One region of the Caulobacter sp. AVps16 genome, then DNA from elsewhere that is predicted to be linked to it. Evidence: predicted binding sites of a transcription regulator. Region 1 holds the regulator's gene; the other holds the start of a gene.
The links. The regulator LexA, encoded in region 1, represses DNA repair genes until DNA is damaged. The targets are predictions, from matches to a motif close to ATGTTCNCNANNTGTTCT.
Positions count from the first base shown of each region.

Region 2: ACW17U_RS18655 (YifB family Mg chelatase-like AAA ATPase) is a predicted target of LexA. The motif match lies at 1,598-1,615, and genes of this name have one in related genera.

Region 1 is NZ_CM178739.1:1,569,308-1,573,623, reverse strand. Features, by position in the region: gene trpC (indole-3-glycerol phosphate synthase TrpC) at 1-176, shown strand, start outside; gene ACW17U_RS07665 (lysophospholipid acyltransferase family protein) at 281-850, shown strand; gene lepB (signal peptidase I) at 914-1,741, shown strand; gene lexA (transcriptional repressor LexA) at 2,049-2,759, shown strand; gene mfd (transcription-repair coupling factor) at 2,960-4,316, opposite strand, start outside.
Region 2 is NZ_CM178739.1:3,890,007-3,894,322, forward strand. Features, by position in the region: gene ACW17U_RS18655 (YifB family Mg chelatase-like AAA ATPase) at 1-1,536, opposite strand, end outside; gene gshB (glutathione synthase) at 1,674-2,621, opposite strand; gene ACW17U_RS18665 (PDZ domain-containing protein) at 3,124-4,316, shown strand, end outside.

The sequences.
Region 1 (4,316 bases):
CCGAGCGACTGGCCGCCCGGGCCCCGCGCGAGGCCCTGCTGGTCACGGAAAGCGGCATCTTCACCCCGGAAGACGTCGTGCGCATGGAAGCCGCCGGTGCCACGGCCATGCTGGTCGGCGAAAGCCTGATGCGGCAGGCCAATGTGGCCGAAGCGACGCGCACCCTGCTCGGCTGAGCACCGAACATCTGGCGTTCCTGCGCCCAACCGTCCAACCTGACGACTCAAGACGTTCCGCGACACCCACCCGACAGGAACGCGCCGAGGGAGAAGAGACGCCGATGAGCCCAATAGCTCGACTGGTGAAATGGGCCTTGGCCACCTACTTCCGCCTTCAGGGCTGGAGCGTAGAGGGCCAGGCCCCGGCGTCACGCAAGTTCGTGGTCATCGCCGCCCCCCATACGAGCAACTGGGACTTCGTCTATTTCATCGGCGCAGCCGACGCCCTGCACCTCAATCTCAGCTTCATGGGCAAGGCGTCCCTGTTCCGCTGGCCCTTCGCGGGGATCATGCGCGACCTCGGCGGCGTGCCGATCGACCGCTCGCAGTCGCGCGATACCGTTTCAGTCATGGCGGAGGAGTTTTCGCGGCGCGACGAATTCATGCTGACCATCGCGCCGGAGGGCACGCGCGGCAAGGCTCGCCAGTGGAAGACGGGCTTTTACAACATCGCCCTGAAGGCCGGCGTGCCGATGGTCTGTGGCATGATGGACTATCGCCGCAAGGTCGTGAGCCTGGGAGAAGCCATCATGGCCTCGGGCGACTACGAAAAGGACATGGTCAAGCTGGCGGCCATCTACCAGTCCTGTAGTCCCAAGTACCCGGAACGGGCGACCACCTTTCAGGGCTGAGGGCGCCACGATTTCGACAAGCTCGGCCTTTCCCCTATCCCACTTGAGTTCCGGGAGCGTGCGATGAACGACAAGGCCGATTCGAGCCCCAAGCCACCACTCTTGGCCGAGGTCATCGACTGGACCCGCTTCTTCGCCGTGGCCCTGGCGATCCTGATGATCCCCAGGACCGTCCTGGCCCAGCCTTTCTTGATCCCGTCAGGATCGATGCAACCGACCCTGGAAATCGGTGACCGCATCCTGGTCTCGAAATACGCCTATGGCTGGAGCCGCCACGCCCTGCCCTTCAGCCCGCCCATCGGACAGGGACGCCTGTTTGAACGTCAGCCGGAGCGCGGCGACATCGTCGTGTTCAAGCGGCCTGGCGACGGCCGCACCGACATCATCAAGCGGCTGGTCGGCCTGCCCGGCGATCATATCCAGGTCCGCAACGGGGTGCTGATGATCAATGGTTCGCCTGTCGAGCACTTTGCCCAGGCCCTCCGCGTCCAGGACGATCACGGTCAGCCGACGGTCGTCGAGGAAGTGGCCGAGCGCCTGCCCAATGGGCGGGCCTATCTGACCTACACCCAGGGACCGCAGACACCGGCCGCCAATACCGGCGTCTATCAGGTCCCGGCCGGCTGCTACTTCATGATGGGCGATAATCGCGACAACTCGGTCGACAGCCGGTTCGATCCCGGACCGGCCCCGCGCGGATATGCACGCTGCGCCTGGGACAGCGCCCTGGACGGTCATCTGCCCCCCGAAAGGGGCATGGGCTTTGTACCGGCCGAGAACCTGGTGGGGCGGGCCGAGCGCGTGCTGTTTTCCTGGGCTCCGGCCAAGGGGCCGCGCTGGAGCCGGACCTTCAAGAACCTGTCGGCGGCTGCCAGGTCACCCTCAGCCTGAGTCGAATCAGGGTTCGGCCGGTGAGATCCGCGTCGGAATCAAAGCATCCTTGCGGTGTTCGGAGCGCTTTGGCTCACCGTTTCTGGCGGCGCGCCGGGAGAAGCCTGCCAGCCCGTGGTTCCAGGCTGCGAATGATGTTTCAGGCCCTAGCCCATGACGACAAAGGGAAATTCCATTCCGCCCCGGGCCATGATGCGCCTTACGGGCCATTCGACGCGACCCAGGTCGTCAACTTGACATTAAGGAAGAACGCCTAGAGAACATTCGCAAGGTTTGCGGTTTGTTCCGCGTCTTCATCGAGGTCGAGATGCTCACGCGCAAGCAGCACGAGCTGCTGATGTTCATCCATGAACGCATCAAGGAGAGCGGGGTTTCACCGTCCTTCGACGAGATGAAAGAGGCCCTGGACCTCGCCTCGAAGTCCGGCATCCACCGCCTGATCACCGCGCTGGAAGAGCGCGGCTTCATCCGCCGCCTGGCTCACAGGGCCCGGGCGCTGGAAGTGGTCAAGCTTCCGCAGCAGGCCACGACGGCTGCCCCGCCCAAGGGGCGCGGCACCTTCAAGCCCCAGGTGCTGGAGGGTGGCGGCTCCGTTCCCGCAGCTCCCGCCGGGGCCACGACGGCTGCCGCCAATGACAGCCGCGAATTGCCGATCCTGGGCAAGATCGCCGCTGGCACGCCCATCGACGCCATCCAGCACGAACGCGATCGACTGCCAGTGCCAGAATCCATGCTCGGCGGCGGGGAGCACTATGTTCTGGAGGTGCAGGGCGACTCGATGATCGAGGCCGGCATTCTCGACGGCGACTATGTCATCATCAAGAAGGGCGACACGGCCACCTCGGGGGAGATCGTCGTGGCCCTGGTCGGCGAGGAAGCCACGCTGAAGCGCCTGCGCAAGAAGGGCGGCTCAATCGCCCTGGAGGCGGCCAATCCCAAGTACGAGACCCGCATCTTCGGACCTGATCAGGTCGAGGTTCAGGGCAAACTGGTGGGGCTCATTCGCCGGTACCACTAGGTCTTCAGGCTTGGCGAGATTTGAGGCCGTCCCGGCGATGTCGGGGCGGCCTTTTTTGGTTTCCGGACCACTGGCCCCCTCCGCGCCTTCGGCGCTCCTCCCCCGCAGGGGGAAGATGGTGAGGTCCGCGCTACCGATCTTCCCCCTCCGGGGGAAGATGATCGCGAAGCGATCCGTAGGGGGCAAGTCGCCGCCCTGCCCTACTCCCGCGCGATCCGCGCCAGGTGCCCCAGGATCTTCTCCGCCGCATCCAGCCGCTGGGCCGGGCTGTCCCATTCGCCCTTGATCACCACCTTCTGGTCGGGCCTTACCTTCCAGATCAGGCTGTTCTTGGCGACGTACTGCATCAACCCCAGCGGGTTGGCGTAGGTATCGTTGCGGAAGCTGGCCACAGCCCCCTTGGGCCCGACATCGATCTTGGCGACATTGGCTTCGCGGCACAGGCCCTTGATGGCGACAACCTTGAGCAGGCTGTCAGTCTCGGGCGGCAACGGGCCGAAGCGGTCGATCAGCTCGGCCGCCAGGGCCTCGCGGTCGGCCGACTTCTCGGCTTCCGACAGACGGCGATAGAGCGACAGGCGCACATTGAGGTCCGGCACATACTCGTCCGGGATCATCACGGCCGCGCCGGTATTGATCTGGGGTGACCAGCCGCGATCCTCCAGCAGGGCTTCGGCACCCTGGCGCTGGCGCAGTTCGGCGACGGCATCTTCCAGCATCTGCTGATAGAGCTCGACCCCGATCTCCTTGATGTGGCCGCTCTGCTCGTCCCCGAGCAGGTTGCCCCCGCCGCGCTGGTCCAGATCGTGGCTGGCCAGCTGGAAGCCGGCCCCCAGGCTGTCGAGGGATTGCAGGACCTGCAGGCGCTTCTCGGCCGACAGGGTGATGGTCTTTTCGTTCGGCGTGGTCAGATAGGCATAGGCCCGCGCCTTGGACCGGCCGACCCGGCCGCGGATCTGATAGAGCTGGGCCAGGCCGAACATGTCGGCACGGTGCACGATCAGGGTGTTGGCCGAGGGGATGTCCAGCCCGCTTTCCACGATGGTCGTGGCGAGAAGCACGTCGTACTGGCCCTCATAGAAGGCCGTCATCACGTCTTCCAGCTGGGTGGCCGCCATCTGTCCGTGACCGACGATGTACTTCACCTCCGGCACCTGGGTGCGGAGGAACTTCTCGATCTCCTCCAGGTCCTTGATGCGCGGCACGACGTAATAGGCCTGGCCGCCGCGATACTTCTCGCGCAGCAGGGCCTCGCGCAGGGTCACCGGATCGAACGGGCTGATATAGGTCCGCACCGCCAGGCGATCGACCGGCGGGGTGGCGATGATCGACATTTCGCGAATGCCGCTGAGCGCCATCTGCAAGGTGCGCGGGATCGGGGTAGCGGTCAGGGTCAGCATGTGCACATCGGCGCGAAGCTCCTTGAGCTTCTCCTTGTGCTTGACCCCGAAGTGCTGCTCCTCGTCGACGATCACCAGGCCCAGGTCCTTGAACGAGACCTGCTTGCTGAGCACCGCATGGGTGCCGACAACGATCTCCATCTGGCCATTGGCCAGG
Region 2 (4,316 bases), 1.6 Mb from region 1:
TCCCAGGCCCGGCGTCGCCTCCTCGCCCGGCGCGGCTGAGCGTCGATGCGCCAGGGCCTCGGCCACATGCAGGCGGCGCACCCCGTCAGCGCCCTCGAGATCGGCGATGGTGCGCGACAGGCGCAGGACCCGGGTCCAGCCCCGGGCGCTGATCCGGCCGGCCTCGGCGGCGCGGGCCAGCAGGGACCGGCCGGCCTCGTCCAGGCCGGCGATCTTTTCGAGAAAGGCCCCCTCGGCCCGGCCATTGAGCGTCTCGAAACTGCCGGCCGCCTCGGCCCGGTCGATCTGCAATTGGCGGGCGCGGGCCACCCGCGCCGCGACCTCGGCCGAGCCCTCGATCGGCGGCGGCAGGGCCAGGTCGGCGGCGGTGACGGCGGGCATGTCGACCGACAGGTCGATGCGGTCCATCAGCGGTCCCGAGACCCGGCCCTGATAGTCGCGCTGGCAGCGGGGAGCCTTGCCGCAATAGCCGCGCCCCGCGCCGCCATGGCCGCAGCGGCAGGGGTTCATGGCGGCGACCAGCTGCACCTTGGCCGGATAGCGCACATGGGCATTGGCTCTGGCCACCATGACCTCGCCGGTCTCCAGCGGGCCGCGCAGGCTGTCCAGCGCCTGGACCCCGAACTCGGGCAGCTCGTCGAGGAAGAGCACGCCATTATGGGCCAGGGAGACCTCGCCGGGCTTGGCCCTGTGCCCGCCGCCGGTCAGGGCCGCCATGCTGGCCGAGTGGTGCGGCGCGCGAAACGGCCGCGCCCGGGTCAGGGCCCCGCGGGCGATCAGTCCGGCTACGGAATGGACCATCGAGGTCTGCAGGAGCTCGGCCGAGGACAGCGGCGGAAGCAGTCCCGGCAGGCGTTGGGCCAGCATCGACTTGCCCGAACCTGGCGGGCCGACAAACAGCAGGTTGTGACCCCCGGCGGCGGCGATCTCCAGGGCGCGCTTGGCGTGTTCCTGACCCTTGACGTCGCGCAGGTCCCTGGCCCGCTCGCCCTCGATCACCGGACCGGGGGCAGGCGCGCCCAGGACCTGGCTGCCTCGGAAATGGTTGATCAGGGCCACCAGCGAGCGCGGAGCCAGGATACGGGTGCCGCCGGCCCAGGCCGCTTCCGGCCCGCTGGCCTCGGGACAGATCAGGCCCAGGCCCAGGGCCCCGGCCGCCATGGCTGCCGGCAGGGCTCCGGCGGCCGGCACGATCCGTCCGTCCAGGGACAGCTCGCCCATGGCCGCCCAGCCGTCGAGGGCATCCAGAGGCACCACCCCGATCGCCGCCATCACCGCCAGGGCGATGGGCAGGTCAAAGTGGGTGCCCTCCTTGGGCATGTCGGCCGGGGCCAGGTTGGCGACGATGCGCTTGCCCGGCAGGGACAGGCCCAGACCGGCAAAGGCCCCGCGCACCCGCTCGCGGCTCTCGGCCACGGCCTTGTCGGCCAGGCCGACAATGACGAAGACCTGCTGGCCCGTGGTCAGCTGGACCTCGACATCGACGCGCCGGGCCTCGACGCCCTCGAAAGCCACGGTGACGACCTTCGCGGCCATGCCCGCCTCAGGGTTGGGTTGGACTTATCCACAAGCCAACCACGCGACACAGGGCGTAGCAAGAACGAAAAACGAACATTTTGGGAAATCAGGGTTTTAGCGGTTCCGCCAAGGCCCCGATCCGCGACGGATCAGGCCTAGCCCGCCCGGATGGCCTCGATACGATCCCACAGCACCGCCGAGGCATCCGCGCCGCCGAACCGCTTCAGCTGCTGGGCCCCGGTCGGCGAGGTGACATTGATCTCGGTCAGGTACTCGCCGATCACATCGATGCCGACGAACAGCAGGCCGCGCCGCTTCAGCTCCGGGGCGATGATGGCGCAGAGCTCCAGATCTCGGGCGGTCAGTTCGACCGCCTCGGCCCGGCCACCGACCCGCAGGTTGGAGCGCACCTGGCCGGCGGCCGGCACGCGGTTGATCGCGCCCACCGGCTCGCCGTCGACCAGCAGCACGCGCTTGTCGCCTTTGCTGACGGCCGGCACGAATTTCTGGGCGATCACCTGCTCGCGGCCGATCATGGCGTGCAGTTCCAGCAGGGCGTCGAGATTGGGGTCATCGGCCAGCAGCCGCGCCACACCCGATCCGCCGCCTCCATAGAGGGGCTTCAGCACGATGTCGCCGTGCCGGGCCCGGAAGTCGTAGATCGCCTCATGGTCGCTGGTGATCAGGGTCGGCGGCTGGACGCCGGGGAAATCGGTGACGAACAGCTTCTCGGGCGCATTGCGCACCTCGGCCGGGTTGTTGACCACCAGGGTGTGAGGGTGGACCTTCTCGAGGAAGTGGGTGGCGGTGATATAGGCCATGTCGAACGGCGGATCCTGGCGCATCAGCACCACATCGACATCGTCCTTCATGTCCAGCAGCACGACCTCGCCCAGGGTCGCGTGCGCGCCCTTGGTGGCGGTCAGGACCAGGGACTGGGCGCGGGCAAAGACCCGGCCGTCCTCCATCGACAGCTTGTCGGGGGTATAGACCCACAGCCGGTGACCCCGGGTCTGGGCTTCCATCATCATCTGGAAGGTGGTGTCGGTGTCGATATTGATCCCCTGCACGGGGTCCATCTGGACGGCGACTCTCAACGACATGGACGACTCCGGATCAGGCTGGCGCGGCGACGCGGGGCGTCCCGCACGGCGACTGCCTAGTTAAGGCGGCAAGGGGGGGAATGCGAGGGGGGAGTTGGCGGGGCCTGATGCACACTCTCAACACCATCGCCGTCATTCCCGCCCTTGTGGCGGGAGTGACGGGGAGATATTGGGCGCCCCGCTCGCCTTCGCGCCGAAGGGAGTCCTCCTTAAATCTCACGGCGAGAGGATCACCGGTCTGACCTGGTTGCTCAAGTACGGCGCTCCGCGCCGCCGCGCAGCGGCTGGCCGCAGGCCAGTCCTTGACCAACCAGGTCAGACCGGCACGCTACAGCCATCCAGGAGATGTAAGGATGAGCGAGACGCTGGGGCGTCCGCTTTCGGGCGGGAAGGCAAGGCGTGCTTCCGACCCGTTGCGGGCCTTGGGGCTTCCGCAGTTCTTGACATCCAACTCACACTTTCTGACTTTTGCTAGGGGCGATGGCCCCTTGGGGCAGTCTGAATGTTCAAGAAGCTTGTATTGGCCCTGGTCCTGCTTGCGGCAGATTGCGGCGTGGCTCAGGCACAAGGTCTGCTGGGCGGATTGCTCGGCCCCGGCAAAGCTTCTCCGGCCAGCTCACCGGCAAGCGCACCCGCCGTTTCGGCAGAGTCTCCGTCGGCGATCTATGCGCGGCTCTGCGCGCCGAGCGATCCTACGCTCAGCGCTACTACTTGCCAGGCAATGAAACGCGATATCGACAGTGCGGCTAAGCCCGGCAGTGAGGCGGCCAAGGCCTATCGCGAACTCTGCGCACCAAACGCGCCGAAACTCAGCCCCGAAACCTGTACGGCAATGAAGGTCGACGCCGAAGACATAGGGCTCCACGGAAACCAGGGCTGGCTTGGGCTTTCGCTCGGAAAGGCTAATGGGGTTGCTGGCGCATACGTATCCAGCGTTTGGCCCGGCGGCCCCGCTGCACAGGGGGGCATCCAAACGGGGGATCGAGTGTTGGCCTTAGCGGGCAAGACGGTCCAAGACGATTCCACCCTCAAAGCCGCCCTCCAGGGGCTTGTGGTCGAGCGTAGCATCATAGTGAAGATCCAGCGTGGTGGTGCCGCTTGGGACCTTCCGATTGTCCCAAGCACTGCTCCCGTCCTGACGCCGAAGGTCAACGCCTCTCGACCCGAGAAGCGGACCGGATCTATCTGGAGCGGACCCTCCTATACGGTTGATCCGATCCGCATCGGGGAAGTCATTCTAGGAATGCTAGAACGCGATGACGCTGAGTCAGTATCTGGCTGGGGTTGGAAAGCGGACTGCATAGAAGTTCTGAGCAGCGAGGCCAGAAATTTACGAGCGCGAGTCACGGCAAATCGCAAGAGCCTGAGGATTGATATCCAGTATGACAACTGCGGCTATGGCCTGCCTTGGTCAATTGGCGGTTATGGTCTCGGTGAAAACGCTGTCGACGTCAATTTCGTGACTGCCGCCGGTCGCAAAACTTTTTTGCATGTGCAGGGCCCCCTCTCTGCCGAGCCTTATGAGATTAGCCTGCGCGAACAGACGCCCCGCGAAACCGTCGAATGGCAAGAAGTAAAGAGACAGGTTGCGATCGCCACGCAGGAGAGACAGGCGGCTAAGGCTCGCGCGGCTCAGGACCGCACCGAAATGTTTGGCCTGCTGATGCAGGGCGCAGTCGCCGTCGGGCAGGGCTA